DNA from 2 places in the Mesorhizobium sp. B4-1-1 genome. Region 2 is predicted to be linked to the other one. Evidence: riboswitches for the same ligand, from Rfam matches in the RefSeq annotation. Region 2 holds a riboswitch; the other holds the start of a gene.
The links. A riboswitch is a leader RNA that binds a small molecule or an ion and turns the genes downstream of it on or off. The one in region 2 is predicted to bind thiamine pyrophosphate.

Region 1 (4,431 bases), on a different contig from region 2:
GGCGAGCATTTCGGCGTGCGCGTCAACTGGGGCAATGCCGGCTATGCCAATGCCTTCGGCATCACGGGCGCCGCGGTGCTGAGCGAGGGCTTCGACCATGGCGGCCGGCTGACCAGCACGCTCGGCATTGCCTTCGCCGGCAGCCAGGTCGGCGGCAATGTGGGGCTGCAGTTCAGCTGGTAGGGGAGGCTACCGTCTCCCTTGCTTTCCGGCGTATTGCGCGACCGCGCAAATGAGGGCCAGCGCCGCCGTATCGCAGGCGGTCCGCGACGGCGACGGTCCCTTGGCGAAAAGCACCGCGTCCGCGACGGGGATCGTCAGGCCATGCTTTCTGGCGAATGACGTGACTTCGTAAGGCTGGTCGTCGGGCTGTATGCCGATGTCGATACGCTGGTCCATCAACGAATTCCTCCCTGGTACGCGGCTTTACCCTCCTTCGCCTGAGACGAATTTAACCACCCGCCGCTCAGCCGCGTCCACCAATTTCCAATTGTATGAAACGATGCATTTTTCGACGGGCGGCCCAAGGGTTGTAGGGGGAGCTGCCTGCCTCACCACGCATCGCTCGACCGGGCAAACCGCACGCCTGCCGCGATCATCGCGCTTTCGCATTCGCTGATCAGCCTGAGATTGCGCAGATACCGCGCCACCGTCTCCGAGAGCCAGGCGGCGCAGGCCTCGACATAGGCGCGGCCATGCACCAGCGATGTCCTGGCTGGCCATGCGCCAAGCGCCGGCGAGGCGTTCACGCTCGGCAAACGGCAGTGGCGAGAACAAAGGGCGGGAGAGGTTGGCGAAAGCGCCATGGTTCGCGGTATTCAAGCAAGTCCCCTCAAAGGAAGGGAAATATCGTACTTTATGTACGAAAAACAATCAAGCCGGATTCGTACAATTTGAACGACACTGCGGTTACGATACCGCGGTTATAAGAAATCTGCGAAAAATCTTATAACCCGGCATCTCCCTAAGGGAGATGGGGCCCCTGGTTCGATTGGCCTCGCAAAAAACCGCTTTCCCATTCGCTCGAACAGTGCTTTAACGCGGCGATCCACAGGGGTGCTCCGTACGGTCGGGGCTGAGATGGCGGCGGCAAGCCTCCGGACCCTAAAGCTGATCTGGATAATACCAGCGGAGCGAGGCGGGCCATGTTTTCCGGCGCACAGATTTCCCTTTATCCCATGGCTGACGATTTCGTCGGCGTCATCCTTGGCGCGTTGGGCGCGCTCGACCCTTACCGCGACAGGCTGAGGATCGAGACCGACGATATCTCGACGCTGCTGGTCGGGCCGCCCGAAGTGCTATTTCCCGCCATGCGCGACCTGTTCGTCGCGGCGGCGAAGAGCGGCAAGCACTGCGTGCTGTCGGCGGCGGTCTCGCGCGGCTGTCCCGGCGAGCCGGACGATCCGATCTGCCGCTCGGACGAGATAGGCGGCCCGGCGATTCCGCTCGAGGAGCGCAAGCGTGCCGCGCTCCGCGCCGTCGAGGCGACGCCCTCGACCGACCAGCCGGTGGCGGCGCAATTCTCGCTCTATGTGATGGGCACCGGCGACCACATGGACGAGATCTATGGTTGCATCGACTTCCTGAAAAACTCCGGCGTCTTCGACCGCTCAAAGAATTTCTGCACCAGGCTGCGCGGCGACGCCGGCGCGGTGTTCGCCACGCTCGCGGAAGCCTTCTGCCGCTTCGGCCCCGGCGCGGGCCACGTGACGCTCGACATAACGATTTCGGCGAACAGTCCGACCGCGGTTTGAGCCGCGTAGCGCTGCCGAGGTAGATGTCGTGGCTGTTTTGTTCGGTTCTACGCCGCAAGAAGAGCCTTCCGAGATTGGCGAAAGCCGGGATGCCGTCCAATCTCCCCCCTTGCGGGGGAGATCAGCCCTTGCTTCTGTCTTCGCCAGGATCTTCCCCGCCGCCATCGCTTTGGCTCTTCTCCTCATCGCCTGGGAGCTCTACGTCCGCCTCGGCGGCATCGCATCCACCGTGCTCCCCGCGCCCTCGCGCGTGCTGGCGCAGGCTTGGGAGAACCGCTCGGCACTTGCCGACAACACGCTGCCCACGATCCGCGCGACGCTGGCGGGCTTTGCCTGCTCGCTCGTTGCCGCCTTCATCCTCTCGGCGTTGGTCGACTTCCTGGCCCCGTTGCGCCGGGCGCTGTTCCCGCTGCTGATCGCCAGCCAGACCTTGCCGCTGGTGGCGATCGCGCCGCTGGTGGTGCTTTGGTTCGGCTTCGGGCTGCTGCCAAAAATCCTGCTCGTGGCGCTGGTCACCTTCTTCCCGATGATGGTGGCGCTGGTCGAAGGCTATGCCGCCACGGCCAAGGAGATCAGCCAGATGCTCGCCGCCATGGGAGCAGGGCGCTGGCGCATCTTTTGGCTGGCGCGGCTGCCGTCGGCGCTGCCCTATTTCTTCGCCGGACTGCGCATCTCCATCACTTATGCCGTGGTGGGCGCCATCTTCGCCGAATATGCGGGCGCCGCGAAGGGGCTCGGCATCTACATGCTCAGCGCCAAGAACAATTTCCGCCCCGACCTGGTGCTTGCCGCCGTCGCGGTCAGCTCGGCGCTGACGCTGGCGCTGTTCGGCCTTGCCGTGCTCGTCCAGCGTCTCGCCATGCCCTGGGAACGCGCGGACGGCAAATCCGATCCTTCCGCCGCAGGCCGGCCATGACCCGGCTCGAGCTCCGCGACGTGCGAAAGAACTTCGGCGCGCTCGAGGTGCTGGCCGGCGTCTCCCTCCATGTCGGCGCGGGCGAGTTCGTCTCGATCCTCGGTCCTTCCGGCGCCGGCAAGTCGACATTGTTCCAACTGCTCACCGGCGCGATCCGGGGCGAGGGCGAGATGCGCTTCGACGGCGCGCCGCTCGATGGCGCCCGCTTCGCCTTCATGCCGCAGCGCGACGCGCTGATGCCGTGGCGGCGCGTTATCGACAATGCGGCGCTGGGGCTCGAAGTGCAGGGCATGAAGCGGCGCGCGGCGCGCGAGCGCGTGGCGCCGTTGTTCGCCGAATTCGGCCTTGCCGGCTTCGAGCGCGCCTGGCCGGCCGAACTGTCCGGCGGCATGCGCCAGCGCGCCGCGCTCCTGCGCACCGTGGTGCAGCAGCGCGACATGCTCTTGCTTGACGAGCCGTTCGGCGCGCTCGATGCGCTCACCCGCGCGGCCATGCAGCGCTGGCTGGAGACGATGTGGCGAAACCATCGCTGGACGGCGCTGCTCATAACCCATGACGTGCGCGAAGCAGTGCTTCTGTCCGACCGTATCTATGTGCTTTCGGCGCGGCCCGCGCGCGTGGTGCGCGAGGTGGCTGTGCCGCTGCCGCGTCCGCGCACCGAGAGCGCGGCGCTTGCCCGCGAGGCCGCGGCGATCGAGGCCGGCATCCTCGACACGCTGCTTGGCCAGCCCGATCCGAATTTCCGACCATCCGATGGAGAATTGAAATGACCGATCTGACCCGCCGCCAGGCGCTGTTTCTGGCCGCCGGCCTGCCTCTTGCCGGGGCCGTCACGCACGCCCGTGCCGCCACCCCGCAAAAGATCACGGTCGCGCTCGACTGGACCGTCAACACCAACCACATCGGCCTGTTCGTCGCTCGCGACAAAGGCTTTTACCGGGACGCCGGCCTTGACGTGGAAATCCTGCCCTATGGCGATACCGGCTCGGGCACGCTGGTCGCCAACCGTGTCGCCGATTTCGGCATTTCAGGTTCGCTCGGCCTGTTCACCCAAAAGAGTGCTGGCGCCGACCTGAAGGCCGTCTACGCCGTCGTCCAGTCGGAGACCGCCCGCGTCGTCTTCAACGCCGACCGCGCGGCGATCAAGAGCCCGAAAAATCTCGACGGCCTGACCTATGGCGGCTTCGGCAGCGCCTGGGAAAACGCGCTGCTGCGGACCATCATCCGCCATGACGGCGGCAAGGGCGATTTTTCGACCGTGACGCTGGGGACGTCCGCATACGATGCACTGGCCAACGGCTCGGTCGATTTCACGCTCGAAGTCTCGACATGGGAAGGTGTCGAAGCGGAACTGAAAGGCCTCAGGCAGCGCAGCTTTCGCTATGCCGATTACGGCGTGCCGGACGAGCACACGACACTGATCGTCTCCAGCAACGCCTTCCTCGCCGCCAATCCTAAAGTCGCCGCCGCTTTCGTAAAGGCAACGCAGCGTGGCTACGCCTTCGCGGTTGATCAGGCGCGGGAGGCGGGCGACCTGCTGGTCGCCGCCAACAAGGACACGCTCACCGACCCGGCGCTGATCGATGCCTCGCTGAAGGCGCTGAACGACGGCCATTTCCTGAAGAGCGCCGACGGCACCATCGGCACCATGGACAAGGCGAAGATGGAAGCCATGGGCGGGTATCTGTTTGCCTCGGGGGTATTGCTCGACGGCAACGGCAATGCGCTGACCGCGAAGCCGGACGTCGAGGCATATTTCAG
Region 2 (4,431 bases):
TGCCGGCATCCGGCGCCAGCTCGCCGGTCAGCATCTTCAACAATGTCGTCTTGCCGGCGCCGTTCGGGCCAACCAGGCCGACGCGGTCGCCACGCTGGATGCGGGTCGAGAAACCCTTGACCACGGTGAGCTCGCCGAAGCTCTTGTCGATGCCCTTGGCCTCGATCACCAGCTTGCCGGATTCGGCGGCGTCGCTGGCCACCATGGTGGCAATGCCCTCGGCGCCTCGATGGCCGCGGTGGCGCTGGCGCATGGCCTGCAACTCGCCGAGGCGGCGCATGTTGCGCTTTCGCCGGGCGGTCACGCCATAGCGCAGCCAGTGCTCCTCGCGCACGATCTGGCGGCCGAGCTTGTGCTGCTCGCGCTCTTCCTCTTCCAGCACCTGGTCGCGCCATTCCTCGAAATGGGCAAAGCCCTTGTCCAGTCGTCGCGTCTGGCCGCGGTCGAGCCAGACGGTGGCGCGCGTGACGCGCTCGAGAAAGCGGCGGTCGTGCGAGATCAGGATCACCGCCGACGAGGTGCGGGCGAGTTCCTCTTCCAGCCATTCGATGACCGACAGGTCGAGATGGTTGGTCGGCTCGTCGAGCAGGAGGATATCGGGCTCCGGCGCCATGACGCGGGCAAGCGCGGCGCGGCGCGCCTCGCCACCGGAAAGATCGTTCGGACGCTCCTCGCCGGTCAGGCCGAGATGCTCCATCAGATAGGTGGCGCGATGCGGATCGTCGGCCGGGCCGAGGCCGGCCTCGACATAGGCGCGCACGTCGGCGAAGCCGTCCATGTCAGGCATCTGCGGCAGATAGCGGACGGTCGCCGAAGGCTGGCGAAACACCTCGCCGTCCTGCGGCTCGATCATGCCGGCGGCGATCTTGAGCAGCGTCGACTTGCCGGAGCCGTTGCGGCCGACCAGCGCGATCTTCTCGCCTGCGGATGCGCTGAGCGCCGCGCCGTCGAGCAGCGGGGTGCCGCCGAAGGTCAGTTTAATGCCGTCGAGATTGAGGAGTGGCGGCGCCATGTCTGGAATGTCAGCTTTCTGGAAGAGGATAGGGGTGGGCCAGAAGCAGCGCCCGGCCGCGCTCCAGCGCGATGCCGAACTGCCCTTTGACCTCGTTTGATATAGTGAGCGAGGAGCCGAACGCCACCTCGACGCGGTCGAGCGGCCATTTCGCGCCGGTCACCGTCAGGCCGGCGAGCTCGGAGAAGCCGAGCACCGAAAACAAGGTGCCGTCGTCATAGTCGAAGCTGGCCTTGCCAGGCAGGATGGGAACGCCTTCCTGCGCGCCGCTGGTCAGCAGCACGGTGGTGCCAGCCTCGGCCAGCCGCACGGCCAGCGCCAGATGCAGGAAGGCATGATCGGCGCGCTTGCCGCCGAAGGCGCCGGCCAGCACCAGGCTGGTGGCGCCGCGCTGGAGCGCTTCCGCTATGGCGAGTTCGCCATCGGTCATGTCCTTCTCGGCCGGGAAGATTTTTCGCGGAACGGTGGCGAGATCATCCGACAGATTGGCAGGCACCGAGTCGAAATCGCCGACCCACAGCTCCGGCACCAGTCCAAGCATGCGGGCATGGCCGATGCCGGCATCGGCGGCGATGACGCGCGAACCTTCGATCTGGCGTTCGAGCCGAGGTGTGCGGACAAGCTCGCCGCCAAGCAGGATGGTGAATGTGCCCATGGCCGTGGCCCTTACCAGCCCTCCAAGCGAAACGGAAGCCGGACGGCCCGCGCTTCGCTTGCGCGCCTGTTGCCGCGAACATTAGCTGCCCGGCAAACTTCCGCTTGCGCGCCGCTTCGGCGGGGCCTATCTGTCGAAACGCTCTAACGGGGTGCCGGACGTGATCCGGCTGAGAGGCGATCAAGCCAACCCGCTGAACCTGATCCGGTTTGTACCGGCGGAGGGATTAGACGTTTCGGACGATCCGACGCCTCAATTCCTTTAACGCGAACGAAGGAGGCGCCGATGCGCGCAATGCTGTCCAATCTCATTCTCGCAACCGGTCTTGTCTCGCTTCTGGCGGGCGTCGCGCCTGCAGAGGCAAAGGACAAGCTCACCGTCTATACCTATGAGAGCTTCACCGCCGACTGGGGTCCCGGCCCGGCCGTCAAGAAGGAGTTCGAGGCCGAATGCGGCTGCGATCTCGAATTCGTCTCGGTTGCGGACGGCGTCGCCCTGCTCAACCGCGTCAAGCTCGAAGGCGCCGGCATCAAGGCCGATATCGTGCTCGGCCTCGACACCAACCTGACGGCGGATGCCAAGGCGAGCGGCCTGTTTGCGCCGCATGGGGAAGTCGCCGGCATCAATGTGCCTGGCGGCTGGAAGGACGACACGTTCGTGCCGTTCGATTACGGCTATTTCGCTGTCGTCTACGATACCGAAAAGCTGAAGACACCGCCGAAAAGCCTCAAGGACCTGGTCGAGGGCGCCGGCACGGACAAGATCGTCATCCAGGATCCGCGCACCTCGACGCCCGGCCTCGGCCTGCTTTTGTGGGTGAAGTCCGTGTATGGCGACAAGGCGCCGGAGGCCTGGGCCAAGCTCAAGCCGAAGGTGCTGACGGTGACGCCGGGCTGGAGCGAGGCCTATGGCCTGTTCACCAAGGGCGAGGCGCCGATGGTGCTCTCCTACACCACCTCGCCGGCCTATCACATGGTGGCCGAGAACACCGAGCGCTACCAGGCAGCCTCCTTCGAAGAGGGCGAGTACCTGCAGATCGAGGTTGCCGGCATCACCACCACCGGCGCGAAGAACCCGCTGGCGCAGAAGTTCATCGCCTTCATGACCGGACCGAAATTCCAGGACGTCATTCCGGAGACCAACTGGATGTTCCCCGCCGGCAAGACCGACAAGCCGCTCAACCCGGCCTTCGACAAGCTGGTCAAGCCGACCAAGACCTTGCTGTTCAGCCCGCAGGAAGTGGCTGCCAACCGCAAGGCGTGGGTGGATGAGTGGCTGGCGGTGATGAGCAAGTAGGGCTGCGATGCTTGCGCCAAGGCCCTCCTCTCTGTCTTGCCCGACATCTCCCCCTCAAGGGGGGAGATTGGCTGTCACGCCAACTTTCGCCAATCTCCAACGCTGCAGGACTAAGCGGGGCGTCGAAGCTGCTAATCTCCCCCCTAGAGGGGGAGATGGCCGGCAGGCCAGAGCGGGGCGCGAAGCGACCCGGCGCTCGTTAGCTCGAACTCAAATGGCGCAGCGTGCACTCGGCGCGTGACTCCCGCATCACCGCCGGCGTCGTCGCGCTGGCGGCGATCGCCGTGCTCATTGGCGGCGCCTTCGCCGGCCTCGTCCTCGAGGGCGCGCAGGATCTCTCCGGCGCTGCCGCCGCCTTCGACAGTTATCTCTCGCGCGTCGCCCGCTTCACGCTGTGGCAGGCGCTGCTGTCGACGCTGCTGTCGGTCGCGCCGGCGCTGCTGGTCGCGCGCGCTTTGTCGAGACATCCGACCTTTCCCGGGCGTCGCTTGATCCTGCAATTGTTCACCGTGCCGCTGGCCTTGCCGGCGATCGTCGCCGCGCTCGGCATATTGGCGCTCTATGGTCGCGCCGGGTACTTTGCCGGCGCTTTCGCCAGGCTTGGCGGCGGGGATTGGCCGGGGATCTACGGCCTCTCCGGCATCCTTGTCGCGCATGTGTTCTTCAACTTGCCCCTGGCCACGCGCCTCTTCCTTGAGGCGCTGGGCACGGTTCCCGCCGACCAGTGGCGGCTGGCGAGTCAGCTCGGCATGGGCGCGCGGCCGGCTTTCCGGCTGATCGAATGGCCGGTGCTGCGCGCGGCCCTGCCGGGGATCGCCGGGCTGGTCTTCATGCTCTGCATAACCTCCTTCACCATCGTGCTGACGCTGGGCGGCGGTCCGGCCGCGACGACGCTGGAGGTCGCCATCTACCAAGCGCTGCGCTTCGATTTCGATCCCGCGCGCGCCGTGGTGCTGACGCTGCTGCAGATCGCGCTCACCTTCGTCGTGGTCGTCGCGCTCACGCGGCTCGGCGCCAACACGGTCGGCGATGCCAATCTGCCGGTGGCGCCACGCCGCTACCTTTCGGCGGGACGGACCGAAAGCGTGCTGAACGCCGGCCTCATCGCGCTTGCCCTGCTGTTCGTCGCCGGGCCGATGCTGGCGACCGTGCTTTCAGGCCTTCAGGCCGATCTCGGCCGGTTGGCGGGCGAGGAGGCGGTGCGCCGCGCGACGCTCACCAGCGCGGGCCTCGCCCTGCTTGCGGCGCTGCTCAGCGTGACGTTGTCGCTGGCGCTGATCGGGGCTCGGCGCGCGCTGGCCCTGCGGCGCCGGGCAGGCGGCGCCATGGGCCTGCTCGAACATGCCGCCGATACCGGAGCCGGCTTCGTGCTGGTCGTGCCGCCGATCGTGCTTGGCGCCGGCTGGTTCCTGGCGCTGCGCCACGTCACCGATGTCTTCGCCGTCGCGCCGGCCATGGTCGTCGCCGT

Region 1: it holds a riboswitch for thiamine pyrophosphate, as region 2 does, so the genes downstream of both, FJW10_RS13900 (YkoF family thiamine/hydroxymethylpyrimidine-binding protein) here and thiB (thiamine ABC transporter substrate binding subunit) in region 2, are expected to answer to the same signal.

The regions. Positions count from the first base shown of each region.
Region 1 is NZ_VFTH01000008.1:148,491-152,921, forward strand. It holds gene FJW10_RS13885 (porin) at 1-183, shown strand, start outside; gene FJW10_RS13890 (hypothetical protein) at 190-399, opposite strand; gene FJW10_RS13895 (hypothetical protein) at 552-749, opposite strand; TPP riboswitch at 1,043-1,155, shown strand; gene FJW10_RS13900 (YkoF family thiamine/hydroxymethylpyrimidine-binding protein) at 1,146-1,754, shown strand; gene FJW10_RS13905 (ABC transporter permease) at 1,903-2,670, shown strand; gene FJW10_RS13910 (ABC transporter ATP-binding protein) at 2,667-3,440, shown strand; gene FJW10_RS13915 (ABC transporter substrate-binding protein) at 3,437-4,431, shown strand, end outside.
Region 2 is NZ_VFTH01000017.1:97,096-101,526, forward strand. It holds gene FJW10_RS22350 (ABC-F family ATP-binding cassette domain-containing protein) at 1-1,012, opposite strand, end outside; gene FJW10_RS22355 (thiamine diphosphokinase) at 1,023-1,667, opposite strand; TPP riboswitch at 1,805-1,910, shown strand; gene thiB (thiamine ABC transporter substrate binding subunit) at 1,953-2,963, shown strand; gene thiP (thiamine/thiamine pyrophosphate ABC transporter permease) at 3,188-4,431, shown strand, end outside.